Regions from separate parts of the Pseudoalteromonas sp. GCY genome, predicted to be linked through region 1. Evidence: predicted binding sites of a transcription regulator. Region 1 holds the regulator's gene; each other region holds the start of a gene.
What was found. Region 1 encodes FliA, which starts transcription of late flagellar genes. Its sites were predicted from a motif close to CTAAAGNTNNNNNNNNNNNNGCCGATA; they were not measured.
Positions count from the first base shown of each region.

Region 2: a site for FliA is predicted at 4,854-4,880, ahead of JJQ94_RS12245 (VC2046/SO_2500 family protein). Genes of this name have one in related genera too.
Region 3: a site for FliA is predicted at 6,541-6,567, ahead of pomA (flagellar motor protein PomA). Genes of this name have one in related genera too.

Region 1 is NZ_CP068023.1:1,406,342-1,416,183, reverse strand. Features, by position in the region: gene JJQ94_RS11410 (protein-glutamate methylesterase/protein-glutamine glutaminase) at 1-649, opposite strand, end outside; gene JJQ94_RS11405 (chemotaxis protein CheA) at 724-2,949, opposite strand; gene JJQ94_RS11400 (protein phosphatase CheZ) at 2,963-3,739, opposite strand; gene cheY (chemotaxis response regulator CheY) at 3,759-4,142, opposite strand; gene JJQ94_RS11390 (RNA polymerase sigma factor FliA) at 4,185-4,919, opposite strand; gene JJQ94_RS11385 (MinD/ParA family protein) at 4,922-5,782, opposite strand; gene flhF (flagellar biosynthesis protein FlhF) at 5,775-7,250, opposite strand; gene flhA (flagellar biosynthesis protein FlhA) at 7,270-9,372, opposite strand; gene flhB (flagellar biosynthesis protein FlhB) at 9,456-9,842, opposite strand, start outside.
Region 2 is NZ_CP068023.1:1,600,135-1,609,976, reverse strand. Features, by position in the region: gene JJQ94_RS12270 (hypothetical protein) at 188-949, shown strand; gene JJQ94_RS12265 (NCS2 family permease) at 1,016-2,305, opposite strand; gene JJQ94_RS12260 (tetratricopeptide repeat protein) at 2,427-2,876, shown strand; gene JJQ94_RS12255 (SulA-like leucine-rich domain-containing protein) at 3,186-3,581, shown strand; gene JJQ94_RS12250 (YchJ family protein) at 3,627-4,088, shown strand; gene JJQ94_RS12245 (VC2046/SO_2500 family protein) at 4,298-4,819, opposite strand; tRNA gene JJQ94_RS12240 (tRNA-Tyr) at 4,932-5,016, shown strand; tRNA gene JJQ94_RS12235 (tRNA-Tyr) at 5,037-5,121, shown strand; tRNA gene JJQ94_RS12230 (tRNA-Tyr) at 5,151-5,235, shown strand; tRNA gene JJQ94_RS12225 (tRNA-Tyr) at 5,262-5,346, shown strand; gene JJQ94_RS12220 (DUF2938 domain-containing protein) at 5,364-5,861, opposite strand; gene JJQ94_RS12215 (helix-turn-helix domain-containing protein) at 5,934-6,329, shown strand; gene JJQ94_RS12210 (M48 family metallopeptidase) at 6,352-7,008, opposite strand; gene JJQ94_RS12205 (ion channel) at 7,235-8,215, shown strand; gene JJQ94_RS12200 (HD domain-containing protein) at 8,233-8,874, opposite strand; gene JJQ94_RS12195 (class I SAM-dependent methyltransferase) at 9,002-9,842, shown strand, end outside.
Region 3 is NZ_CP068023.1:3,105,157-3,114,998, reverse strand. Features, by position in the region: gene JJQ94_RS19335 (phosphatidylglycerophosphatase A family protein) at 1-7, shown strand, start outside; gene JJQ94_RS19330 (ligand-binding sensor domain-containing diguanylate cyclase) at 32-3,112, shown strand; gene dxs (1-deoxy-D-xylulose-5-phosphate synthase) at 3,212-5,083, opposite strand; gene ispA ((2E,6E)-farnesyl diphosphate synthase) at 5,250-6,149, opposite strand; gene xseB (exodeoxyribonuclease VII small subunit) at 6,149-6,388, opposite strand; gene pomA (flagellar motor protein PomA) at 6,623-7,390, shown strand; gene JJQ94_RS19305 (flagellar motor protein MotB) at 7,393-8,322, shown strand; gene JJQ94_RS19300 (hypothetical protein) at 8,552-9,064, shown strand; gene JJQ94_RS19295 (aromatic amino acid transport family protein) at 9,090-9,842, opposite strand, start outside.

The DNA of each region.
Region 1 (9,842 bases):
AGTTTGCTGGCAGCTGCGTCAATATTGTTTGTAGTGCAACGGGTCCACCTGTCGATGTACCAATTGCAACCAGTCCATATTTTTTACCCGATGCTCTAGCACCCGCAGCACTGGACGTGCCACCAGATACCGGCCTCTGAAAACTTCTATCCGGTTGAGGGATCGTTGCTCGTCCTGTATCAGCGCGAGTTGCTCTAGACTCGACGCGCTTTGGTGGAGTCGCAATACTAGGGCGAGTAAAACGGCTAACGCGACGGCGACCAATTTCCTTTACCTTATTTTGTAATGATTTAATTGCTTCTTCGCTATTACGAGCGATGTCTTCAAACTTTTTCGGTAAGAAATCTACAGCGCCTGCATCCAGTGCATCTAACGTAGCACTAGCGCCTTCACGAGTTAACGAAGAAAACATTAAGATTGGGGTCGGCGTGGCCTGCATGATCTGCTTCACCGCACTGATCCCATCAAGCACAGGCATTTCCACGTCCATCGTAATTACGTCTGGACGCAATGAAGCGGCCTTTTCAACCGCCTCCTTTCCATTAACTGCAAAATCTATAACTTTGATTTCACTGTCTTTTTCTAAAATCTCACTGACTCGACGACGAAAAAAACTAGAATCGTCTACGACTAACACTTTAACTGCCATTGGCAACGCTCTTTAATTTGCTCTACAGCAGAGCAGCAAATGCTGCTCTAGAATTCGAACTACGCCTAATAAAATTAGGCGTAGTGTTTTAATAAGTTGGGGACATCAAGGATTAGCGCAATACCACCATCAGATGTGATGGTAGCACCGGCCATACCTGGTGTACCTTGTAACAAGGCATCTAGTGGTTTGATTACTACTTCTTCTTGGCCTATCAGAGAATCAACCACAAAACCGACTTGTTTGGTACCAATTTGCGCAATGACAACATGGCCTTCAGCCTTTCTCATGCTCCTGTTCGCACCTTTTACTAACCAATGTTCAAGATAAAACAACGGAATTGCTTTTTCTCTCACTATGATAGTCAACTGACCATCAACCACATTCGTTTTAGTCAAATCTAAATGGAATATCTCGTTCACACCTGCAAGTGGTAACGCAAACGTTTGCTCTCCGACTATCACCATCAATGTAGGCAAAATAGCCAGTGTAAGCGGTACTTTTATCTCTAATACGGTACCAACACCCAGTTCTGATTGGATATTTACCGAGCCATTCAATTGAGTGATCTTCGTTTTAACAACGTCCATCCCAACACCACGACCAGAAATGTCTGAAATTTGTTCTTTTGTCGAGAACCCTGGTGCAAAGATCAAATTATAGGCTTCGGTATCGGACAGTCGGCTTGCTTGATCGGAGTCAATCACGCCTTTATTTATAGCAATTTTCTTAAGCTTCTCAGGATCCATACCGGCGCCATCATCTCGGATGGTGAGAAGAATGTGATCTCCCTCTTGAGATGCTGACAATGTGACCGTACCCATTCTTGGTTTGCCCGACGCTTCGCGTACGTCAGGCATTTCAATGCCGTGATCTACTGAGTTTCTCACTAAGTGGACCAATGGATCTGCAAGCGCTTCAACCAGGTTTTTATCTAAATCCGTCTCTTCGCCTTGTAAAACTAGATTGATTTCTTTTTTCAAGCTGCGGGCAAGGTCTCTCACTACTCGAGGAAAGCGACCAAATACCTTTTTGATTGGCTGCATCCGCGTTTTCATCACGGCGCCCTGCAAATCAGCGGTGACTACATCAAGGTTCGAAATAGCTTTACCCATGCTTTCGCTGTTGGTGTTATTAGCTAAGCTAACCAAACGGTTACGAACCAATACTAATTCGCCAACCATATTCATGATTTCATCAAGGCGTTTAGTATCAACTCGGACCGTAGTCTCAGCCTGTGCCGCAGGTTTCTTCGCAGCGGCTGGCGCAGAAGCTTTTGCAGCCTCTGGCTCTTTTTGCGGTGCTGGAGTCGCAGGTTTAGCTTCAACTTTAGGCGCAGGCTTTGGAGCAGGTTTCGGTGCTGGCGGTGCTTTAACAGGCTCAGGTTGAGCAGACTTAGTATCTGAGACATCTACTGGCGATTCATCTACCGCTTTAGGTGCACTGCCTTTACCATGAAGCTCGTCCAGCAAAGCTTCAAACTCATCGTCGGTAATTTCTTCGTCACCAGTAGACCCACTTGGGGCTACTGGTGAGGTTGATTTAGCCTTAGGTTCACTCGCTTCTGGGGCAACAGCATCTTCTGCATTTGGTGCTCCACCGAATTTACCAACACCATGGAGTTCATCTAAGAGGTTATCGAACTCGTCATCGGTGATATCACCATCATCTGCGGTTGATACAGCTTCAGGTTTAGTCGCCGGAGCAGCAGCAGGACCATTACCTGAACCGTGTAGTTCATCTAATAGATTTTCAAATTCTTCTTCTGTTATCTCATCAATGCTGGAGCCGCTATCATCGCCTGAATCAACATCCGCGTCGAATAAAATATCATCCGCACTTAAATCTGGCACCACAGGTTCTGGCTCAGAAACAGGTTCGTCAATCACTTCACTGACTTCGTCTTCAGATGCTGGCTGGCTAAGTTTGTGGAGTGTTTCAAGCAACACAGGATCGGCCGCTTCTGGTTCCTCACGGTTTTGAATACAAGCGAACATTTCGTTGATCGTATCCAAAGATTGCAAAATAACATCCATCAATTCGGAAGTTACTTTTCGCTGCCCTTGTCGTAGTACATCAAACACATTCTCCGCACCGTGACAGGCATCAACCAGTTCGGTCATACCTAGGAAGCCAGCTCCACCTTTTACGGTATGGAAGCCACGGAAAATCGCATTGAGAAGTTCTTTATCTTCAGGGTTATTTTCTAGTTCAACAAGCTGTTCAGATAACAGTTCTAATATTTCACCTGCTTCAACAAGAAAGTCCTGCAAGATATCTTCATCGACTTCAAAGCTCATACACACTCTCCAACTAGAAGCCTAAACTAGATAGCAAGTCATCGACTTCGTCTTGACCAGAAACCACGTCATCTCGCGATTCAGCGTCAATAATTGGACCTTCAGGTCCAGACAATTCATCACTGATAGTCTCGGTTGTTTTTATTTCGTTTTCATTCGCTTTCACAGCAGTTGAAGGCGCTTCATCTGAAGTACCAAAAACAGTCAGGAGGTGAATGAGACTATCTTCTACTTCTCTCACAAGCTCAATGACGCGCCGAATAACCTGCCCAGTCAAATCCTGATAGTCCTGAGCCATCAGCACATTAGTCATTAAACCTTGTAATTCGTCTGTACGTGTCTTTGAAGTCTGCATAAAGCTGTCGAGATCATGACACAGAGATTTAAACTCACCGAGTTGAATGTCTCTGCTCATCAATCGATCCCAAGTGGGCTTTATTTGCGCTAACTCATCCGCTAGATTCTGCGCAAGAGGTAAGCTTTCTTCGACCGCGTCCATCGTTTTGTTAGCAGCGCTTTCTGTCATTTCCATAACATAATTAAGGCGCTGCTTGGCGTCAGGAATAGCCTCTGTCGTGAGATCTGCGAGGCGAGTATCCAGCTCAAAGTTCTTCAAGGACTCGTGTAATTGGCGAGTCAGCTTTCCGACTTCTGCAAATAACTCCGATTGCTCTTTGTTAGCAGCTTCTAAAATCAGCTGGTCAGCTTTTTCTTGTTCACCTTGCTCTAGAAGCTCAACAAGTTGCTTAGCTTGTTCAAGTGTAATTTGAGGCGCAGCATTTACAGACATAGGCCATATCCCCTTGCTGTTAGCCTAGTCGCTCAAATACTTTTTCAAGCTTAGTTTTGAGCGTACCCGCAGTAAACGGCTTAACAATATATCCGTTCACCCCAGCTTGCGCTGCTGCAACAATTTGTTCTTTTTTCGCTTCTGCGGTAACCATCAACACTGGAATGTGCTTAAGCTTTTCATCTGCGCGTATTGCACGAAGCAAATCAATACCTTGCATGCCCGGCATATTCCAATCAGTTACTACAAAGTCAAACTCCTGATTTTGTAGCATCGGAAGTGCTGTACTACCATCATCAGCTTCTTGAACATTGGTAAAGCCTAAATCTCTTAATAGGTTTTTGATTATTCTTCTCATAGTAGAGAAATCATCAACCACGAGAATCTTCATGTTCTTATCCAAAACTTCCTCCAGTGAGGTTCGAACCCAACTATTTTATGTACTCTAATTTATCCAGTCATTGATTTTAGCTTTAAGCTTTATCATTGCCTGACCGTGAATTTGGCTTACTCGAGATTCACTGACATCAAGGATGGCACCAATCTCTTTTAAATTCATTTCGTCGTTATAGTAAAGTGATAAAACCAGAGCATCCCTTTCGGGTAACGCTTTGATAGCATTTACTAAAGACTCGTTAAAACGTTCATTTTTAACGTTATTAAACGGTTTGTCTAGCGCAAAATCGCTGTTTGCTGGGGTTATCACGTCTTCATCAACCCCAAGATCCTCAATCCCGATGACTTTACTTGCATTTACATCATGTAAAATATGATGGTACTCATCTAGAGATATATCAAGTTTTTCAGCGATTTCAGTGTCTTTTGGTTCTCGACCAAGGAGAGATTCTAACTCGGAGATAGCTTCTGCAACCATTCTGCTATTTTTGTGAACAGAACGAGGCGCCCAATCACCACGACGGATTTCATCCAGCATTGCGCCTCGAATACGGATCCCCGCAAAGGTCTCGAAACTAGCGCCTTTAGTTGCATCGAAATTTTTAGATGCTTCAATCAATCCAATCATACCTGACTGGATCAGATCGTCGAGTTGCACACTTGCCGGAAGTCGAGCAATCAGGTGGCATGCCACTTTTTTGACAAGTGGAGCATGCCGTTCAACCACCTTATGAATGTGGTCTGAAGTTTGATATCCCGCAGCTCTATTGACCGGAGAAGCCATAATCACCCGTTCACAAGTTGTTCAATGAAAAATTCTAGATGACCGGAAGGTTGATGCGGAATTGGCCATTTAACTGCCTTAGCAGCAAGTCCCTTAATCGCAATCGCCGCAGGGGAACTCGGAAATAAATCCACGATAGCTCTTTGTCTGCGAGAAGATTTACGCATGTTTTCGTCAAACGGTACGGTGGCCACTAATTCCAGTGCTACATCAAGAAAACGGTCTGTAACTTTTGAAAGTTTAGCAAATAATTCTTGCCCTTCACGCATACTGCGGACCATATTGGCAACAATTTTAAAACGATAGACACCATGCTCTCTGCTCAAAACTTTGATTAACGCGTAAGCATCTGTAATGGAAGTCGGTTCATCACACACAACAACCATCACATCTTGTGCAGCTCGAGAGAAGCTCAGAACCATATCTGAGATACCGGCTGCGGTATCAACAATTAATACATCAAATTGCGTGTTAAGCTCGCTAAATGCACGAATAAGTCCTGCATGCTCCGCGGGAGTCAGCTCTACCATACTTTGAGAGCCTGAGGTCGCCGGCACAATTTTAATTCCAGCGGGACCTTCTACGAGAATCTCATCTAGTTCACATTCACCCGACAACACGTGTGACAGATTCTTTTCTACCCTTAGACCTAACATCACATCACAGTTTGCCAAGCCCAAGTCCGCATCTAAAACGAGAACTCGCTGTCCTTGTTGGCCCATAGCGATGGCAGTATTAAGCGAGACGTTGGTTTTACCCACCCCACCTTTTCCACCGGTCACGGCTATTACTTTTACACCCTGGTTGCTATTTTGACTCATTCTACGCAGGCCACTTGCTTGATCTAAAACTGTGTTAATCATACATTCCTACTGACTCTGACGCTACAGGTACACGTCGAGAGTGCTGTGCTTTTATTCTTTTTAAATACAATTGCTCAGCCTTTTTTACTAGCTTTTGAGCATTTGCTACGCGAATGTCTTCTGGCACTCGCTGACCGTTGGTAAGATACCCTATTGGCAAGCGATTTTGAATCGCTATGCTAATTATCTCACCTAAACTTAGACTTTCATCAAGTTTTGTGAAAATACAGCCACTTAAATTTACTTTTTTGAAGTGTCTTACTGTTTCTTGTAACACATTCATCTGTGCTGTCGCACTCAATACCAAATAGCTGCGAATATCTACTCTCGCGCTACGCATAAGTGTATTTAACTGTTCAGTTAAGCGCAAATCTCTTTGACTCATTCCCGCCGTATCTATTAATACTAGACGCTTATTGCGTAAATGATAAAGCACTTCTGCAAGTTCATTTGCATCTTTAACTTGTTTAACCGGACAACCAATGATTCTACCATAGGTAGCTAACTGCTCGTAAGCGCCAATTCTGTAGGTATCAGTAGTTATTAACGCCACTTTATCTGCACCGTATTTTTGTGCGCCTAATGCCGCTAATTTTGCAACCGTTGTGGTTTTACCAACACCAGTTGGACCCACCATCGCAAATACGCCACCTTGACGAAGAATATCATTGTTAGTAGTGTGCATTTGGTTGATCACCATGTTTAACAATGCATTCCAGGCTTCTTTACGAGAAACATCATCAGGGATAAAGCATGCCATTTGCTCAGCAACGTCTTTGTCTATACCCATTCCTTCCAGACGGTCTACAAGACACGCACGGGTTGGATCGCGACGAGCCATTTCTTGTTTCATTAGACCGGATACTTGATGTTCAAGTAATTGACGAATAGCGTTCATTTCTTCACGCATTGCACTCATTTCGTCAGGCTTGGCATTTAACTCAGGTAAATCGTCACCAAAACCGTTGTCTAACTCATCCGACTCGCCCCAATGCTGTGGCTGCTCAAATGCATCATCATCAAAGTCAAAAGATTGGCGACGAGATTGCTGTGGCTTCGCTTGGTATACCGGTGCAGCAGTTTGTGTTTTACGTTGGCTGCTTAACATTTGCTCTGTATCAATCCCCGACTGGGAGAACATAGAAGCAAGTTCTGGTGAGCGTGGGCGCGGTGCCTGACGCTCTAGCAATGCCGCTAAGCTATCGGCAACTTGCGCTTGTTTTGCTGGCTGTGCTTGGCGAGGCTCTGGACGGACAAAGCGGGTCGGAGCCTCGTTTGAGGCAGTCGCACGGGCAGCTGGAGCTTGCTTAACAGGTGCAGCAGCACGGTCATTATCAACTGCTGCGACGATTTCAACACCATCTGCTAACTTTTTGTTAGACATAATGACAGCATCTGCACCAAGCTCTTCTTTTACTTCATTTAAAGCCGTACGCATATCTTTTGCGAAGAAACGTTTAATTTTCATGTTACAGCCCCTTTATCCTCTATTGTCCAACCGAGCTCACTATCTTAATTTGTCTTTCTTCCGGCACTTCTTGATATGACATCACTCTAAGACCTGGAATTGTATGTTTAACAAATCGAGATAGCACACTTCTTAACATACCTGAGGTTAATAAGATGGACGGTTCCCCTAGCATTTCTTGGTTGTGATGTGCTTCTCTCAATGATTCTTGAAGCCTCTCAGCCAAGCCAGGTTCAATACCTGCCCCCTCATCACCTGCGTTCTGAAGTGACTGATGCAACATCTGTTCCAACTCAGGTGCCAATGTTATGACAGGAATTTCTTCTTCGCTTCCAACGGCATCTTGAACAATCAATCTGCGTAATGAAATCCTCACCGCAGCCGTTAACACATCAGGGTCTTGGCTACGTGGACCGTACTCAACTAAGGTTTGTACAATTGAGCGCATATCTCGAATTGCAACGCCCTCATTAAGCAAATTTTGCAGTACTTTTACTACGGTAGTGAGCGGTAAAATATCAGGCACTAAACCTTCTACTAATCTAGGATGACTTTTCGCAAGCATATCTAATAGATTTTGTACTTCTTCATGACCAAGTAATAGTGACGCATTATTCGTCAATAATTGACTGATATGTGTTGCCACCACAGTTGCAGCATCTACTACTGTATAGCCAAGTGAATGCGCTTCATCTTTTTGGTCTGGCTTAATCCATACTGCATCTAAGCCAAATGCCGGATCTTTAGTCTCTATGCCTTTAATCGGCCCAAACACCTGCCCTGGATTAATTGCAAGTTCGTCGCCATGCTTCAACTCACCGGTTCCAGAGCCCACTCCCATTAAAGTAATGTTGTATGCATTTGGGTCTAATTCTAGGTTATCGCGAATATGTACTGGCGGTACTAAAAAGCCCAATTCCTGAGATAGCTTTTTACGCACCCCTTTAATACGACTGAGAAGCTCCCCACCTTGGGCTTGGTCAACTAGAGGAATTAGGCGATAACCTACCTCTAAACCAATCACATCAACAGGTTGTACATCATCCCAACCAAGCTCTTTTTGATCTTGTTGCTGACCACCTTTTGTGGCAGACCCTTTGGCAGCTTGTTCCGCTTTTTCGATCTCCGCCTTTTTCTTTTGCTGACTTGTGTAATAGGCTATATAGCCAAGTAATACACCTAATCCTAAGAATGCAACATGTGGCATGCCAGGAACGAGTCCCATAGTGATCAAAATGCCTGACGCGATAGCCAGCGACTTTTCATTACCCAGTTGGCTTTTAAACTGATCGCCCATGTTGTGCGATTCATTTTGACGCGTTACGACAATTGCAGTGCCAATTGAGAGTAAAAGAGAAGGAATTTGCGCGACCAGACCGTCACCGATTGTCAGCATGGTATATACTTCCATCGCGTGACCAAAGCTTAAATCATGCTGGATCATCCCAACGAAAAGGCCACCTATTATATTAATGGCAAGGATCACGATACCTGCAATAGCATCACCTTTAACGAATTTACTTGCACCGTCCATTGAACCGTAAAAATCGGCTTCTCGAGTCACTTCTTCACGACGGGATCTAGCATCATCTGCAGAGATAAAACCGGCATTTAAGTCCGCATCAATGGCCATTTGCTTGCCAGGCATGGCATCGAGAGTGAAACGCGCGGACACCTCAGAAATACGGCCCGCACCTTTGGTAATTACGACAAAGTTAATAATAATAAGAATAAGGAATACAACTAAACCGACGGCGTAGTTACCACCAATAACAACACTACCAAAGGCTTCGATCACCTTACCTGCCGCATCACCACCATTATGACCTTCAAGTAATACGACGCGAGTACTCGCTACGTTTAGTGCCAATCGCATGATAGTCGCGATCAGTAGTACCGCCGGAAACATACCAAATTCGAGTGGCTTCAAGGTATAAACAGTCACCAATAGCACCACAAGTGCCAATGCAATGTTGAAGGAAAATAGAATATCAAGCAAAAAAGGAGGTAACGGTAGAATAACCATGCCAAGTGCTGCAAGCACCAACAATGGAGTACCCACACCTTTAGCATATTCTTTTTTATCTCGATTGAGTTGTTGTAAAACTGCTTTAAATTCCATAACTTAACACAAGCAAAAAATTGACACATAGCAACAAATGCAATATACGTTCCAATTAATAGCTTATTTTTATGAGAGCAATTTTAGTGCTTCAAATCGTCTGGGATTGGTAAATCTCGAGTAAGTGCAACGGGTCTTTTCCCTTTGCCTTTTTGGAAACGATTCAGCTGAAATACATAAGCAAGTACCTGTGCAACCGCGGTAAACAATTGTTCAGGGATTTGATCACCCACTTCGGTAGTGTGGTAAAGCGAACGAGTCAATACGGGTGACTCCACTATCGGCACTTCATTTCCTTTGGCTATTTTTCTAATTTGCATCGCAAGCTCATCAACCCCTTTTGCAATAACAATAGGCGCCCCTGCTCGTTCAGTATCGTATTTAAGCGCAACCGAATAGTGAGTAGGGTTGGTCACAACAACATCGGCATCTGGTACATCTTGCATCATACGCCTTTGTGACATTTCTCT
Region 2 (9,842 bases), 190 kb from region 1:
AACTCTCGAGCTAAATCTGGCGACTATCTTTCACTAAAACTAACCGCTCATTTAGGCATCGGCTATACTAAAAAATAATGAATTCTTTATCTTTTTTACAGGTTATTGTCGTAAACCTGTTCAGAATAGTACGAATTCATGTAAGATTAAAAAATTACACTGGTGGTTACATGAAAGAGATTTCAGTATGTTTGTTTCTATTATAATAATGTTGATTGTTGCACTTATCGTCATAGCAGTTTGGGTAAGCGCGATCCAGCAACATAAAGAGAAACAAGAAGCAGAGAGACGCAAAGAACTTGCTAAGCAAAAGCGCGTAATAGAAGAAGCAGAAGACGTCATCATGAATGGCAGCAATATTCCGATGTCTGAAGTCATGATCCGTATTATTCAGCGCCGCGTGCATGACGCTTTAGCCGCGATGGTGGAGTTGTCTCCGACTTCGAGAGAATTAAAAAGTCGTTTACACGAGTCGCAAGAGCGCTTAAATACTCAGCCTGAAAAAACAGCAGACTCAGACTCGATTGCACTTCCTGACAACGACAAACAAATTATCGCATTAGTTCAAGGCATAAAGAAATTACGCCAACTGCTTCGCTCTGAGCATAGTAAAGGCAAAGTAGACACTCAACTGTTCGTTAATGAAGACCGTAGGCTCGAGCGATTTCAGCTTAAAATCAATGTTGAAAGCCAGATAAAACGAGGGCTTTCAGCGAGGACCGCAAATATGGTCGGTTCAGCAAGACAATACTTTGAAAAAGCTTACGCTACAATTTGCGCTGTCTCATATAATGATGACTATGTAAAAGAGAAAAAAGCACAACTGGAAGGTTATTTAGAAGAGATCAGCAGTGAACTTAGAGCGTCTAACGCATCAGCGGTGAAAAAGAAAGCAGAGCAAGAACAAGACGACTTGGACGTATTGTTTGCACCGAAGAAAAAGTGGTAACACCACAATTTACATAAAAGGCTGGTCTCCCAGCCTTTTTATTACAAGTGAAGTAAACCCACTTGCTTAACCAAAAGCAAACTTAACGATAAAGAGTACTGTCAGTACCCAAACGCTGATACTGATTTCATTTGCTTTGTTACACGCCAATTTAACTGCCGTATAAGAAATAAAACCCAAAGCAATACCATGTGCGATTGAAAACGTAAGCGGTGTCATCAATAACACAACACTGACCGGAATAGCATCGCTCATCTCATCCCAGTTAATCAACTTTAGGTTTTGCAGCATTAATACCGACACATACAGTATCGCGCCTGCTGTTGCATAAGCGGGAACCATTTGTGCCAGTGGCGCAAAGAACATCATGAGTAAGAAGCAGGTCCCCACAACCACGGCTGTCAATCCTGTTCGGCCACCAACGGATACACCTGACACTGATTCAATGTATGAAGTTGTCGTTGAGGTACCGAGCACTGAGCCTGCAATCGTCGCTGTACTATCAGCTGACAGTGCTCTACCCAGTCTTGGCATACGACCATGCTCGTCAGATAATCCGGCCTTTTGCGTCACCGCAACCAATGTGCCACTGGTATCAAATAAATCGACAAATAAAAATGCAAACACAACACTGAGCATGGACAGCTCAAAAATTCCGCTCAAATCCAACTGCATATAGGTCGGCGCGATGCTTGGGGGCATATCAACAACCCCGTGATAATCTACAAGCCCAAGCCCCCACGCAATACCCGTTACCATTAAAATGCTGATAAGCACGCCACTTTTTACTTCACGGTACATGAGCGCCGCAATCACAAAAAAGCTCGCAATGGCTAATAGCGGGCCGGGAGAAGTGATATCACCAAGTTGTACTAATGTAGCATCGCTTGCGATAACAATTTTCGCGTTCTTTAGCGCGATTAACGCTAAGAATGCGCCAATACCTGCCGCGATCGCACGCTTTAGCACGATAGGTATAGCTTGGATCACCCACTCACGAACCTTGAATACGCTCAAAAATAGAAATAAACAGCCCGACATAAATACCGCGCCTAATGCACTTTGCCATGTATAACCCATGCCAAGCACAACACCATAGGTAAAAAAGGCGTTTAAGCCCATTCCAGGCGCAAGCGCTAAAGGATAGTTTGCCCATAGCCCCATAATAAAACAGCCGATTGCGGCTGCGATACAAGTTGCTACAAAAGCAGCGCCGTGATCCATACCAGCTTCTGCTAGCATTGCAGGGTTTACGAAAACGATGTAAACCATAGTAACGAATGTCGTCAAGCCAGCAATCACCTCGGTTCTTACATTGGTGTGCATAGCTTGCAGTGAAAATAACCGCTCGAGCATAACTAAAATTACAAATTTGAGGAACAAGTGGTTGGATTTTAACACGAATCACTTTAAAACTCGGACAAAATAGTTAAAATTCAGCTACACTCTGCTTATCAACATTATTGCGAATAAAGATATGGATCAAAATAGCACCGACAACTCAGCAAATCATGACTTAGAACAGCAGCTGCTGAATGTGCTTGAATTTGTAACGTCGCCATTAAAAGCGGACGCAAAATTTCCAGATCTTCACGACAATACCCAAGCTTTGAAAAAAGGCCTCTATTACCTAAAAGAAAAATCTTTTCCGCTCGCGGCAAAATGGCTAAGACTGGCGGCGATGTCTGGTGATTTAAAGGCACAGTTTTTTTTAGGTTTGTTGTTTATGAAAGGTCAAGGAGTGCCACCCAGCCCCTTTCATGCAGCCGCTTGGTTAAGTTTGGCCAGCAGCCAAGGGCACAAAGGCGCCGAACAGGTACTACTAGATGTACGTCGCTTCCTTACAACTAAGCGCTTTAGAGATGCACAGTGCTATGCTGCAACACTTTACGAGCAAATCCATCAACTACAGCATATTAGCCAGTAAATTAAATCTTACTCACCCAAAAAATGTTGGCTAAGCGTAGCCAAGCCTCTCTAAAGTAAACTTACGCTTTCCCTCTGCGACGATTAAAATAGATACAGTAGGAAAACTTACTATTGCTTTACTCATACTGAACTTTCGTCAATTAAGCTTTCATTTCAAAAAATCACAACCTATTGTTTTATATTGAAAATTTAAACTACATAAAAATTAAGCTTAAATATTGATTAAAAAGCTAGCAATTTCCCTTGCATTCACACACTGTATAAACTACTGTATACACATACTGTATAGATAACCAGTGAGACAATTATGTTACACAGCAATGCACTTCTACAGCCAAACAATTCAACTTATTACACACTTAACGAAATCAATAATGTAATAGCTGAAGATGAGATCGTCGCTAGCTTAGAGTTACTTAAAGTTTTACATAAATGTCAGCATAAACAAGGCTGGACGCTACTCGTTGCACCCGATAATGTACCAAACAAGTCACTACTAGAAAGCGCTTCAGTTGATGCAAGCAAGTTGCTCGTCATTAGGCAAAAGCACATATACGACCTTGAGTATGTACTTAAAAGTGCTATCAGCAATGGTAATTTCGCTGCTGTGGTGATTTGGACAGATATTGCTTCTGTGCAAACTATCAACAAAATGGAACTGCCGGTATCTGACGTTGCGATCCACTGTTTTCAAAGCGCTTAACAAGCTACAATAACAGGATATAAATTTGTTAAAACTGAAGTTTTTATGTCTTGTTATTGCAATTCATCTCTTCCCTATTCACAATGTTGTGAGCCTTATCTTAAGGGACAAAAATTCGCAGAGCGTCCACAAATACTCATGCGCTCTCGCTATACTGCATACTGCTTAAAAGATGCAAAGTATATTCATGACACCTACGCCCATGCTGAACAAGCACAAAACAATGTCAACGATATTGCTGCATTTGCTAATTACGCACACTTTATAAAATTGGAAGTGCTAGAAGAAGTAGTAGAAGCTACTCAGGGGATCGTTGAGTTTAAGGCGCACTATATCGCGGAAAACACGCATTATATACTCCATGAGCGGTCAAATTTTATTACCGAAGCAGGCAGATGGTATTACTTAGATGGCGAATTGTACGATACGCCTACAACCAAAGTAGGCAGAAATGACGTCTGTCCGTGCGGCAGTGATAAAAAGTACAAAAAGTGCCACGGTAGCTAAAGTAACCTGAATTAGAGATTAGATACAAGGCAATAAAAAAGGCTTGAAGAAGCGAGCTAAGGATGATTAAGGGCCATTCAGCTTAAACATGAAGCGCGATAAGCATGGCGTTTAATGTCATAACGAAGCGAATAGCTGTAAAATGGCAAGTTTAATACCAGTTTGACTTATACTTGCTCAATTTGAAGGAGTAAAAGCTGCTGATGTTGTTACGCCGTCGCGCGTAACATACTCTGCATATCTCCCGTTGCAATTTGATCATAGAAACCAGCCGCATCCATTGCTTTATCAGCAACTAAGGCCAGTTTACCTTGCGCGCTCGCCAAACGTCTTTTAACCGCTGGTTCCAAATTTTCTACAACGTCGAGTGGAATATGCTTTTTATCATTTCGTGCAGCAAAAGGTTCTGGATTTAAATTTTCCTGCAATCGCAAAGTCGCCATCGCCCCCATAGATACCAGCTGCGCGTTATGCTGACCAATAAGCATATTGTACTCTTTTGGCGCAAGCGGCTTTTGTGGACCTATTTCAAATTGCTTTTTTAGTGTTTCTTCTGAGTTATCTTTTGCGGCAGCTTCAGATTTTGGTAGGTGAAATTGGCTAAAATCTAATGCATCGGTTGATAGCATAGATAACAGCATGGCAAAATCGGCAGAGCGCGTCTCATGAACACTAATGTTCAATGCGGATCCTAATTGCGACTCACTGATTAAAACGCCATCAATTTGCATGTATTCCAACCGATTATTTTGCTAATTATGAATTTATCGGCCTTTTTCCGAAAAACTTTAGTAGTTTTCTTTACTTCGAAAAAAACTTTGTTATTATCACCGCCGTTGTTTAGGAGGGGTTCCCGAGCGGCCAAAGGGATCAGACTGTAAATCTGACGGCTCAGCCTTCGCTGGTTCGAATCCAGCTCCCTCCACCATAAACAACAGTTACAATTTCGGAGGGGTTCCCGAGCGGCCAAAGGGATCAGACTGTAAATCTGACGGCTCAGCCTTCGCTGGTTCGAATCCAGCTCCCTCCACCACTTTCAAATTGTAACGCTTTAAAATGTATGGAGGGGTTCCCGAGCGGCCAAAGGGATCAGACTGTAAATCTGACGGCTCAGCCTTCGCTGGTTCGAATCCAGCTCCCTCCACCACTTTTAAAGTAAACGCTCCAAATGATGGAGGGGTTCCCGAGCGGCCAAAGGGATCAGACTGTAAATCTGACGGCTCAGCCTTCGCTGGTTCGAATCCAGCTCCCTCCACCACCTTCTATTGTGTTACCTCACCATAAGCTTACATATATAAACGAGCTTAAAAACAATCCAAAGCCAAAAATCAAATGTGCTGCCATACTTTTTACCCTTGCCTTATTCGGCTCTGGTAATTTAGATGCTGCGATCCCTGCGCCAAAACAGGGTTGCATAATAAAAAATGGAAAAACACACGTTATTAAGCCAAAAACTAACGCAATCAAAAGGCTAGGCTCAATCAACCAAGGCTTACCCACGCTCAGCAGTAGCACCAAGGTGAATAAAATCCCGGTGAGATAATGCATGCCCCAGCCAATGACACGTTCACCAGATATTGGTTTACTACGCCCGATACCTTGATGCGTGAGTTGACCTTGACACAAGTGTCCAATCCACCTACCAACCAACGCATAATCTAAGCCCTTTATGGCAAACAAGCGACTTAGCACAACTGCCCACAAATCCATAACGATCGTTGCACCTACGCCAATCACGACTGCTGGCATTAACATCGAATATAGGTTTTCCACTACTTTTACTCCTCTTTTTTACTGATAGCCGCTATCCTACTAGTTCAAGTTAACTTTAAGTCAAGGGCAAGAATGGATATCAGTGAAGTTGCAAAGAAGTCAGGTTTACCCGCTTCCACGCTTAGATATTATGAAGAAAAAGGGCTGATCCGATCGATTGGTCGACAAGGGCTCAAACGTGTTTTCCCCCCTTCGATACTTGAACGTCTAGCACTTATTACACTTGGCAGAAACGCAGGCTTTTCGTTAGATGAAATAGCAGACATGTTTACCCCCGAGGGTAAAGCGGATATTGATAGGGTGAAGTTACAATCCAAAGCGGATCAATTAAATGAAACCATTAAGCATTTAACTGCAATGCGAGATGGCCTCTATCATGCTGCAAAATGCCCTGCGCCAAGCCATTTTGAATGTCCTACATTTCAAAAGCTGTTAAAACGGGCGGCAAAAGCGAGGCCCGACAAATAATAGGCATAAACAGAACAGTATGCTAATGCTCAATCATCAAGTCACGACCGTGGTCACGTAAATAACGCCGAGCCATCTTATGGTCGTGGCCATAGTGCTTTGTTACCAAATGCCAAAATGCGCTATTGTGTGCCATGACATGAAAATGGCAAAGTTCGTGCACTACCACATAATCAATTACCCACTTAGGCGCACCAATCAAAAACGTATTAAACGCAAGCACGCCTTTAGATGAAAAACTGCCCCAGCGGCTTTTGTAAACGCGTATTTTTAGCGTATCGAAGCGAGCTTGAATATCAGGTTGATACCGGGCAATAACCATATCTAAATAGTCATTTAGCGTTTCGCTTAACAGCGCAACTAATTCACGCCATTCATTTTTGACAGCCTTAAGTAAAACCTTTTTGTTATCAAAATCAATTACAGAGGTCGTACTTTCGCCTCTTTGAATGATAAAGGTCTCGCCGAATACTTGCACAGTTCCTGTTTCCAGTGGCCGAGGGCTCTCAGGTATGATTTTTAGAGCAAGCTTTGATTTTATCCAATCGGATTTGCTTTCTACCCAATTATGTAACCAGCGCTCGCAAATTTGCTCTGGTGCATAAACAAATACTTGGCCAGCTTTTATTTTTATCGCAACGCTCTTACGCTTTCGGCTTTTCTTCAATTGATATTGCAAGGTAACAAATTCTTAGTCACTAAAGCATGCATTATAATATGAGCAACTTATCAGAGTCACTGCAAACGCCATGTAAGATAATGAATTTGACCAACGATGACATTAAACTCATCAATAGTGTGGTTTCTAACACTCTATAAATTAGAAAGATTTTTTCGTTAAATCACCGTATTTATTATTTTTGCTGCTACGCTTAATGAAAAAGGCATTTTGATTTAGGCAAGCTATGGCTGATAAACCCATTTGCCAATATGTGTCACCTGAGGGAAAAAAATGCAGTGAAATCGATATGGGCTCAGGTTACTGCTTTTGGCATGACAATAAATTCGATAAAGGTGGCTTAGAGCTAAGCCAAAAGCTTGAACGCTACGCCAAGCGCGGCGGTTTGCTGCAAGGCTTAGAGTTGAAGCGAGCCAATTTAGAAGGGCTCAATCTTGTTAACTTTGAAAATCATCATGGCTATGATCTATCTTATAGCAACTTTTATCGTGCCAATTTGAAAGGGGCGCACCTGTTTAATAATACCATTAAGCATGCGTCGCTAATGAAGGCGGATTTGAGAGAAGCAAGTCTGCACTGCTGTAATTTAGAAAGCACCAATTTGCTTGGCATAAAGCTGGAAAACACCCGTATCGATAATATGGAACTCGGCGAGCAATTACTACAAGAGCAGCAAGCTTTTGAAGCTCGTAGAAACCGAGCGAAAGAAGACGCGGAAGACCTGTTCCTACAGTCCGAAGAGATCTATCGTTTACTACGTAAAGGCGCAGAAAACCAAGGATTATTTGAAATGGTTGGGCGCTTTACATACAAAGAGCTGCGCATGCGACATGCCCAGTATCCGCGATTTTCAAAACGCCATCTTATTTCAAGTTTTGTCGACTTACTGTGTGGGTATGGAGAAAAGCCGGAAAATGTCATTCGCTTCAGCCTAGGTATGATAGTCACCTGTGCATTTTGCTATTTTCTATTCGGCGTTTCGTTTCAAGATCAGATAATGCAGCTGGACTTAAACAACAGTGTATCTGAAAACGTGATGGCGCTGCTGAACAGCTTTTATTTTAGTGTCGTTACCTTCACAACTTTGGGGTACGGGGACATTACGCCAGTGGGGATCTCACGACTGATCGCAGCGGTAGAAGCGTTTACCGGCAGCTTTTCATTAGCGCTATTTGTGGTGGTTTTTGTAAAGCAAATGACGAGGTAATACTCATCTCGTCATTTTTAATCCGCGATTTCTGATTTCAGTTGTTCTAAAAAATCCAGCATATACCGAGTACGGGCTTGTGCCTGCTCACGGGCTGCGGTCGTATGCATGTTATCTTTAATATGCAGCAATTTAATGAAAAAGTGATCTAAGGTATATTTGGTATCGTCAGCTTTCCGGTACTCACAAAAAGGGTCTTCTACATTGTAGAGATTGCGCGCTATCGCCCCACCTACTTTCATACAGCGGCTAACACCTATCGCCCCTAACGCATCCATTCTGTCTGCATCTTGGACAATTTTGGCTTCTAATGTCTTGGGTGTGACACCGGCGCTAAAACTGTGTGCAACAATGGCGTGGTGAATCGCCTCGAGTTTATCCGTGTCGTACTTCAACTCTGTTAGGAAGGCAACCGCCTTATCTGCAGCTAATTTCGACGCCAGCGGCCTATCTGGATGATTTTTTGCTACGGCAACACAATCATGTAACCAAGCGGCAGGGATCACCACAGCAGGGTCCGCACACTCGGCTTCGCAAAGCGACTTTGCGACTTTAACTACACGCTTGATATGAGACAAATCATGGGCAGTATCTGCACATGGTGTCGACAGCATAAACTCTTCACATGCTTTTTCTAATTCATGCATTTTTAACGTCATTAAGCTCAACTTTTATTAATATCCGACAAATAAGCCCACACAAATTCAGCGGGAAAGGCATTACTGATTGTATGTTGCCACACCCTTCACTAAAATGGCAGCTATCAGGAAAGATTAGAGAAAATATATGACTTGCGCGCTATATCTGCAATCAGGCAGAGAAAAATCCCTTAACAGAAAACACCCTTGGGTTTTCTCAAAAGCCATTAAAAAAGTAAAAGGTAAACCTGCCCTCGGCGATACCGTCAAGATTTACAGCAATGAGGGGAAATACCTCGCCACAGCCGCTTACAGTCCAGACTCTCAGATCAGAGCCAGAATTTGGACATTTGATGAATCACAGCATATCGACCAAGCGTTCTTTGAGCAAAAGCTTGCACGAGCATTAGCAGCCAGAGAATATGTTATCGCTGAAGGTGGTTTAACTGGCTTTAGATTGTGTGCCGCAGAGTCAGATGGTCTGCCAGGTGTAACAATTGATAAGTTTGATAACTACTTGGTTTGTCAGTTGCTAAGCGCTGGTGCCGAGCGCCACAAGGGTGAAATAGTAATGGCATTGCAATCACTATTTCCTGATTGTCATGTTTACGAGCGCTCAGATGTTGATGTGCGCAAAAAAGAAGGCCTTGATAAAATTACCGGACCGCTTGCAGGCGACGCACCAACCGCACCAGTCCTTATAAGCGAAAATGGTTTAAAGATTGAAGTCGATATCATCGGCGGCCATAAAACTGGCTTTTATCTAGATCAACGCGACAGTCGAGCCGCGTTAGAACGCTTTGTAAAAGATAAAGAAGTGCTTAACTGCTTCTGCTACACCGGTACATTTGGCCTTTATGCGCTGCGCGGTGGCTGTAGTAAAGTAATCAACGTTGACGTATCGCAGCCAGCACTCGACACAGCTAAACGCAATGTAGAACATAATGAACTAGACTTATCGAAGGCTGAGTTTGTTAAGCAAGACGTGT
Region 3 (9,842 bases), 1.7 Mb from region 1:
AGTCTAACTGTGCTGATGTGATGGAATCGAGATGACAAGGCTATTGTTTTTCATTTTCACTTTGCTGCTACCAATTACGAGCTTTGCGGCGATAGATGATTACGTAGTTAAACAGTGGAATATCCAAAGTGGATTACCGTCACAAAGCGTTAAGAGTGTTGTTCAAGACAACCAGGGTTACATTTGGCTCGGAACTCAGTTTGGCCTAAGTCGTTTTGATGGTCATCAATTCCAAAATTTCAACACCCAAAATACCGAATTTTTAAATAGCAATGCCATTAATAAATTGGTGGTGGATCGATTTGGCATGCTCTGGGTTGGCACGCGTCGAGGGCTGTTAAGACTCAACCCCAAAACCTTAGAAGCTCGACGTTTCGATCTGCAGGGGCCTGTACGAGATATCTTGCAAGATGAAGACGGCGGGATCTGGATTGCTGCAAATGGTCTGTATTATGTTTCTGCGAAAAAGCTGACGTTAGCCGCCAATAACATCGAACAAAGTACGTTAGACGTTACCCAAATCAATCAAATTGTAGGTTCAGTGACTAAAATGGCGCTGGTGCCAGATGGTATTTGGTTGGTAAATGAGCGTCACTTACTTAAAATCAGCGAATCAAGCAATCGCACTGGTGATGGGGTTCGGCTTGAATTGGCAAGTAAAGTGTCATTACCTGAACAGTTAGCGCAAACCATCATACATGACTTAGCTTGGGTCGATGGTAAGTTGTTCTTAGCATCAGAGCTGGGCGCCTATTTTCTAGATATTGATGAAGTACTACGTCGTTACCAAGAAGTGGGTAACAATGCGGTATATAAGTTTCTTAACGATAAAGAAGGTGGCCTGTGGGTTTCCACTTATGGGCGATTGTTATACCGACAAAATAATGGCATTTGGCAAGCTGTTGAGCCAATTCAACTAGATCAGAGCATCTGGTTTGCTGATATTTTTATGGATAACGATAATAATATCTGGCTCGCTAGTTTAAATGAGGGGCTTTGGCTTGCTCATTCAGGTAAGGTTGAGCGTCATCATATCGGTCAACGGACAAATCAAGCTATCTCAGCCATTACTCAAGGCCCCAATGGTCAATTGTGGGTAGCAAGCAGAGAAGGTCTTGGTATTATCGGGTTAAATGATAGTTATCAGCCCGTGCTCACCAGTGCTCAGTTAAATCGCTCTGTAATACACGACTTAGAATTTATCGGTGAAAAGCTTATTCTTGGCACTGATCGTGGTGCGCTTATCTATGAAGATGGCACACTGCAAAAGTTAAATGAGCGTGAGCTCAGGCAAAATCCGGTATTTTCTCTCAGCCCTTCAAATCGTGGGGGGATGTGGTTTGGTACTGGCAGGGGCTTGTATCGTCTTGATTACAAGGGGATAACGCCGTTTGCCTATAATGCCTTTCTCGGTAGCCAATTCGTCACTTTTGTTGAAGACTTCCCTAGATACGGCTTCATTGGTACAAACAAAGGGGCTTATCGTTACAATGATAAGGGGATCGAAAAAATAGGTTCTCAAACGTCGTTGGATACCGCTTATATCACCAGTATTTTGCATTTGGATACCGTGACGACTTTAGTTGGTTCTCTCAACGATGGGTTATTCTATCGTACCTCAGACGGTGATTGGTATCAGCTTGATGCTTCAAATGGATTGCCTTACGGATCGATATTTTCGCTGCATTATGACAAAAGCAATCAGCTCATCTGGGTGAGCACAATGAAAGGGGTATATCGCATGCCCGTTGCGCAATTTGGTCACGTTATAGAGAGTTTGCAAGTTGAACAAGTAATAAGCCCATTCGATAGGCAGCTTGATGGCAGACCAAGCCAATGTTGTTCAGGACTTGGGCATGATGCCGTGATTGAAACCGAGTCAGCTATTTTTTACCCCAGCTTACAAGGCGTTGTTGAAATCCCTAAAAATGTCCAGCTTTTTGGTGGTGGAGATTTATTGCCAAGGCTAGAGTCATTGTCTACCCACGATAGAGTATTTAGTACAGAATCATTAAATCAAGTGATCCAGCTTGATACATCTGAGCGTGATCTAACCATTAATTATACTGCAATTGATTTTTACGCGCCGCATAGCATTGAATTTAGATACAAGCTAGAAGGGCACGATACGCAATGGCGTGATGCTCAGTCACGCCGCGAAGCAATTTATACCAATTTACCACCAGGCAACTTCACCTTTGTTTTAGAAGTTAAGCGCCAAGGGCAAGATTGGGAGCAGGCGAAGGTGCTTAACTTATCCATTACGTTACCGCGCCGTTTCGATGAGACTATTTACTTTAGGCTGTTTATCACTTGTGCGTTTATATTTATGTTCTATCTCATTTTCTGGGTATTTAGAGCACAAGAAAGAAGGAAGCAAGCCGCGCTAGAAGCGTTGATAGCAGAGCGTACAACAGAACTCAGAAAAGCAAATGAAAAACTCAACCAGGTCAATACTCAGCTTAAGCTTGTAAGTCACTCAGATGAGTTGACGGGGCTACGTAGTCGTCGCTTCCTCTTTGATCAGTTACCAAAAGATGTCGAGCATTATCAGCGCAATGCACAGTCGCTACAGGCTCAAAATAAGAGTTTGGTATTGATGATTATGAACATTGATGATTTCAGCAAAATTAATGATTCTTATGGTCCAATTGGCGGTGATAGTTGTTTGCAGCAATTAGCGACGTTACTCAATACACGAACGCAAGGTTCTGATTATGTCGTCCGTTGGAGCGGTGATGAATTCCTATTACTACTGCGCGACTTTCGCAGAGACTATATCGAAGAGTATGTCAGCGACTTATGTAAGGCGATTGCTGAAACGGATTACCGCTTACCGAATGGTAAAACAACTAAATTGACGGTGTCGATGGGTTGGTCTTATTATCCATTGCCACTACTAGGTGGTAAGGTCATTGGTTGGGAATCATCTGTGAACCTAGCTGATATCGCATTACATCAGGTCAAACAACGTGGCGGTGATGGTGCTGCGACAATTATCTTTGACGATCAATTGGATGCATTCGAATTTGAGCAAAGCGCGAACATAGAGTCTCAGTTACAACTTCTGCAAAGTAATGGACTTGCGGAAGTGAGAGTGTGGATGAGGTGAAGCTCGTCACTAGTTCTTAAACGGTTAACGTATTTCAGGACCAGAGACGAAGAATAAAAAAGGCTTCCAAATGGAAGCCTTTTTTAGAACTGCTCAGAGTCAAGACTGTGGATTTAGCCAAGCCTTAATTTGCTGACTTATTCCTTCGCTGCTTAAGCCCAGTTCGGCGTGGATCTCAGTTTGTGAACCATGCTTAATAAACTTATCAGGTAGACCTAGTAGCTTGATTGGCTTTAGATGGCCTTGAGCTATTAGATATTCGCTCACCGCAGAGCCTGCACCACCAGCAATCGCATTGTCTTCAAGTGTTACAAAGCGCTCGTGAGTTACCACTAACTCTTCGATAAGAGCTGTATCTAAAGGTTTTACAAAGCGCATATCCACAAGCGTGGCATTTAACTCTTCGGCAACGGCTTGAGCGTTTTCAAGCAAAGTACCAAAGCTTAAAATAGCCAGCTTTTCACCTTCTCTTACTACCTTGCCCTTACCAATTTCCAGTTCGTTCATTTCTGCACTAATCTCTGCACTTCCCGCACTGCCTCTAGGGTATCTTACCGCTGCAGGTTTATCTAGGCGGTGGCCAGTATAGAGCATTTGGCGACACTCATTAAGGTCGCTTGGTGCCATAATCACCATATTAGGAATACAGCGCAAAAAGCTTAGATCATAAGCCCCTTGGTGTGTTTCACCATCCGCACCAACGACGCCTGCACGGTCAATAGCAAAAAGTACTGGCAGGTTTTGTAGTGCAACATCATGAATTAATTGGTCATAAGCACGTTGTAAAAAGCTTGAATAAATAGCAACAACAGGATTCAAGTCTTCACAAGCAAAACCCGCAGCAAGCGTCACAGCATGTTGCTCAGCAATGGCAACGTCAAAATATTGAGCTGGGTACTCTTTAGAGAAGCGCACCATGCCTGAGCCTTCACGCATTGCTGGCGTGATAGCCATGAGCTTAATATCTTGTGCCGCCATATCACAGAGCCAATCACCAAACACCTTTGAAAAGGTCGGTGCGCTGGGTTTTGATTTGGGTAAGCTGTGCACGCTTGGATCGAACTTCGGCACTGCATGATAACCAATTGGATCTGCTTCTGCTGGTTTATAGCCTTTCCCTTTTTGGGTTTTAACGTGTAACAGTTGAGGACCCTTTAGATTTCGCATATTACGTAGCGTATCTACCAAAGTATCTACGTTATGTCCGTCAATTGGCCCAATATAGTTAAAACCTAGCTCTTCAAAGAAGGTACCAGGGATTATCATCCCCTTTAAATGCTCTTCCATGCGACCTGCAAGCTCTTTAACTGGAGGCACGCCAGACAGCAGCTTTTTGCTGCCTTCGCGAATATTGGTGTAAAAGCTACCAGAGAGGATCTTCGCGAAATGGTTGGTAAGTGCGCCAACGTTTTCCGAGATAGACATTTCGTTGTCGTTTAGGATCACTAACATATCCGGATTGATGTCGCCGGCGTGGTTCATTGCTTCAAATGCCATGCCAGCGGTCATTGCACCATCACCAATAACGGCGACAGTCTTACGTCCAACGCCTTCTTTTTCAGCAGCAATTGCCATACCAAGTGCCGCTGATATTGAGGTACTAGAGTGGCCTACGCTAAACGTATCGTATTCGCTTTCTTCTCTATAAGGGAAAGGATGTAAACCATCCTTTTGGCGAATAGTATGCATCCGATCTCTTCTGCCTGTCAGTAGCTTGTGTGGGTAGGCTTGATGACCTACATCCCAAACTAGCCTATCGCTTGGTGTGTTATACACATAGTGCAACGCCACGGTAAGCTCTACAGTGCCTAAGCCAGAGGCAAAATGACCGCTACTTTGAGAGACTGAGTTCAGCAAATACTCGCGAAGCTCATCACTAAACGCGGTTAACTTGTGCTGGGGTAATTGACGAAGTTGACTTGGCTCGTCAATTAACGCGAGTAAGGGATACTTGCTACTATCAAGTTTCATGGTATTTATCAGAGTCCTAGTGAGTCTTTGCTGAGTGCTTACTCGCGCAGCTCACTTCATAATTATTAAAATTCTTCACCAACTGACCATAATATTATGTTCGCCAGTAATTACAAAGTACTTGTGAATATTTTCTTAGCTTGGCGTAGTTATTTTATACGTCAGCTTAATATTCTCGATCTATGATGTATTTTGCTAAATCTGCAAGTATTTCTGTGTCACCATCTATTGCCGTAAGCGCATCCAGTGCCTCATCTATCAACTGTTCGGCTTTTTCTTTTGCTTGCTCTAAACCTAACAACGCAGGGTAGGTAGACTTATTATGTTCTATGTCAGAGCCTTGTGGCTTACCAAGTACTGTCGTGTCACCTTCTACATCAAGAATGTCATCTCTGACTTGGAATGCAAGACCAATTGCACGACCATAAGTGCGTATTGCTTTACATGCTTGCTCCGTAACTCGTTCCGGGTTGCCGCATAAGATCCCAAGCTCTACAGCACAGCTCAGCAGTGCACCTGTTTTTAGCTTATGAATACGTTCGAGTTCATCTATGGTAATTGAACGATCGGTAGCGGCTATATCAAGCGCTTGACCGCCAACCATGCCCTGTAGACCTGATGCCTTGGCTAGTGCAGAAATCATTTTTATTTGTGCATGGTGGTTTACTGCGAATTGATGCTCACTTAATAGCTCAAAAGCCAGAGTTTGTAAGGCATCACCGGCTAAGATAGCTGTCGCTTCATCGAATTGAATATGGCAAGTTGGACGACCACGCCTAAGTTCATCATCATCCATCGCGGGTAAATCATCGTGCACCAACGAATAGCTATGCACGCATTCTATTGCTGCAGCGGCCTTGTCTAAGTCTTCTGGAGCCGCACCAAATAATTCACCAGTGCAGTACACTAAAAATGGCCGCAGACGTTTGCCGCCATTTTCTATACTGTAGCGCGTTGCGGCTTTGATATTCTCTTCAGTATCAAGCACATTATCAAAATAGTGTAAAACGGTGTTCTCTACACGAGTTTTAGCAAACTGGAGCTTTTCTTGTAATTTTTCTGACATCAGGCTTCGTTATCAAATGGCTGTAATTGTGCTTGCTCATCTTCGCCCATTAAAATAGCGACCTGCTGCTCAGCTTGCTGAAGTTTTTGGTTTGAAGCTTTTGCGAGCTTTATCCCACGCTCAAATTGTTTAAGTGCTTGATCTAGAGGTAGGCTACCGTTTTCCATGTCCGCAACGATTTGTTCCAGCTCTTGCATGGCCTCTTCAAAGCTCAAGTTATCAGGTTTTTTTACCGCCATATGTCACGCTGACCCGTAAAGTAAAAGTGTGGCAATTTTAGGGGGATTGCGCGTCAAGGTCAAAAAAACCAGAGACTTTTTGATCTGACCGAGTATCGGCATTACAAGATCTGCTATAAACTCGCATTTTAAACACTTTTTAATATAATAGTGTCAAGTTGTAGAAAAACTTGCCGATAACTCAAACAATAATAACTGCGTGATTTATCACAAATAACTTCCCCCGGAGGACATGTGGATTTAGCAACGGTAATAGGGATCCTGGGTGCCATAGGTTTGATTGTAATGTCCATGGTACTAAGTAGTGATGGCCAGATCGCTATGTTCTATAACACGCCTTCCGTCGTTATCGTATTTGGTGGTTCAATCTTTATCGTATTGTCTAACTTTACGCTTGGACAATTTTTCGGGATTGGTAAAGTGGCCGCAAAGGCCTTTATGTTCAAGATTGAAACTCCAGAAGAGTTGATTGAAAAAGCCGTTGAGCTTGCTGATTCTGCGCGTAAAGGTGGTTTTTTAGCGTTAGAAGAAGCTGAAATTCCCAACCAGTTTATGCGCAAAGGCGTCGATATGCTAGTTGATGGTCATGACGCTGATGTTGTGCGTGCCACGCTACAAAAAGATATTGCCCTGACGTCTTCAAGACACCAGTTGGGCGCCGGGTTATTTAAATCCCTTGCCGATATTGCGCCTGCGATGGGGATGATCGGAACACTCATCGGCCTAGTAGCTATGTTGTCTAACATGGATGACCCAAAAGCAATCGGGCCTGCCATGGCTGTTGCACTTTTAACAACTTTGTATGGTGCATTCTTAGCTAACGTGGTTGCTATCCCAATTCAGGTTAAGCTTGAGCTTCGTAAAGATGAAGAAGAGCGAAACCAGCGGCTCATTTTAGATGCTATCTTAGGTATTCAAGATGGCCAAAACCCGAAAGTCATTGAGGGCATTTTGAAAAATTATTTGCCTGAGTCTAAACGTGGCGCTGAGGCTGAGGAATAACCATGTCAGACGAGAACGAATGTAAATGTCCTCCCCCAGGTCTTCCGGCCTGGATGGGGACATTTGCTGATCTGATGTCATTACTGATGTGCTTCTTTGTACTGCTACTGGCATTTTCTGAAATGGACGTGCTGAAGTTTAAGCAAATCGCAGGGTCGATGAAGTTTGCTTTTGGTGTGCAAAACAAAATTGAAGTAAAGGATATCCCAAAAGGTACCAGTGTGATTGCGATGGAATTTACTCCTGGTAAGCCAGAGCCAACACCAATTGAAACTATCCAACAGCAAACCGTAGAAATGACGCAACAGATGCTTGAGTTTCAGGCTGGTGATGAATCATCTGCGGGTGGTCGACAAGAGCAACGGGGTAATAAGCGTGGTGGTGAATCAGCCAGTACTGCTCAAGAAATGGCGTCAACTCAAGCAATCGCATCCGCAGATCAAGAACAAGTTAATGAGCTTGTTAAAAAGATTGCGCAGCAGCTAGAGAAGCAAATAATGGATGGTGCGATTGAGCTTGAGTCTCTAGGGCAGCAAATCATTATTCGTATCCAAGAGAATGGCTCTTTCCCTGCAGGCAGTGCGTTTTTACAACCTAAGTTTGAACCTGTGATTGCCGAAATTGCAGAACTACTTAAAGATGTACCCGGTGAAATTACTGTCTCGGGTCACACAGACGATTTTAGGGTCACTAACGAACTCTACTCCAATAACTGGGATTTATCGGCGACGAGAGCGGTCGCTGTTGCGACTGTGATGGAGCGCGTTCGTGGTTTTGATAAGAACAGAATGGTCGTAGTTGGTCATGCAGACACTAGACCGCTTGTTCCTAATGACAGTGATGCTGATAGACGCCGCAATAGGCGCGTTGAAATCTCGATTTTACAGGGTAAACCTAAAGAGTCAGATCCTATTGAAGTGAGGCAAAATTAATTACAGTTTATTGCCAAGTTACAGGGAATTCGCTATTGTTCCGTTTGGTTCTACTTAAAGGAGAAATAGAATGATTTCAATAAAAAAACTTCAAAATTTTAGACTACCTGGCGGTAATGGTGAAGGCGGTGATGAAGAGGCGGAAAAAAAGCCGTCTTAACCGTAACCGATTGTAATAATTACTTGACCCATTAAAAAATCATCTTAACTAATAATTAGAAGAGTAAATATGTTAGAGGCTTGGGAGTCGGTTAGGCTTTTTTATATCCAATACAGCATTCCACTATCGCTAATTGCAGTGTTTTCCTGTTTAGTTTTAAGAGATATAAAAGCCGCTCGTTATGCGATTTTGATTGCTTTATTTTATATTATTGGCTCTTTTACTGGTGATTTTATTAGAGCGATAGACGATGAGTTGGTTTATCGCTATATATTTTGGGCATTTAACGATATTGTGTTTATGGCTATAATTGCTGTTTGGGCTATTAAGGACAAAGTTTATATGTGGCAGAGTGTAATTGCTCAACTCATTATTATACCTGCACCAATCTTACAGATGTTCCGTTTGGTTGATAGGCATTTAATGGAACTTAGCTATTCGTCTTATCTCTACGTCACAATTATCCCAATTGTTAACTTTGCTACTCTATGCTTAGCATTTGTACCTGTAATTGCTTATTTTCAACTGAAACATAAACGAATGCAAGACGGTGCGCTGGAGAGTATCGAAGTAGGCCGTTAATAGACCTACGTCGTCTTGATAATGCTTACCCTAAACTTGGAATAAGGCCAGCCATTTGCATTAGCTGAGAGGTGATGATCATCACACCGAAAATGGCGGCAAGTCCTAGTCCAAGCGTACCACCTTTAACCTGATATCCATCATTACCTCTAACTTTTCTCTGTTTCCATACCATAGCAACTGGTAGAAATACCGCCAATACCACGAGCGCAATTGCTGCATACCCCAGTGCCATAATAAAGCCCTTTGGATAAAAGAGGGCAAAGCCAAGCGGTGGTAAAAAGGTAATGAACGCCGTTTTGATCCGGTCTTTCTTAGTATCTTGCTTTTTAAAGGCATCTGCAAAAAAGTCGAATAAGCCGAGACTAACACCTAAGAATGAAGTCGCGAGAGCAAGATCTGCAAAAATCGTCACAAATAACTGTACGTTGTCGTTGTGTGCGATAGAGGAAATACGGGTGACAAAACCCGGCAGCCCCTCACTTGCCATTAAACTCTCTTGTCCCATAACGCCTTGGCTGAGCAACTGCCAGAACACATAGATGATAAGGGGCAGAGAAGCACCAAACATCATGACTTTACGTAGTTGACGAATATCTACGCCCACATACTTAACGATTGATGGGATTGAGCCATGAAAGCCAAAGGAAGTGAAAATTACCGGAATTGCTGCAATTACTAGCCCTTGCTCTACTGGCATATCGATTAGGTGCTGGCCGTGAACATAAGGCGTTAAAATAAAGAACAGACTGGCAAGCACAATAACTTTGATGGTAAA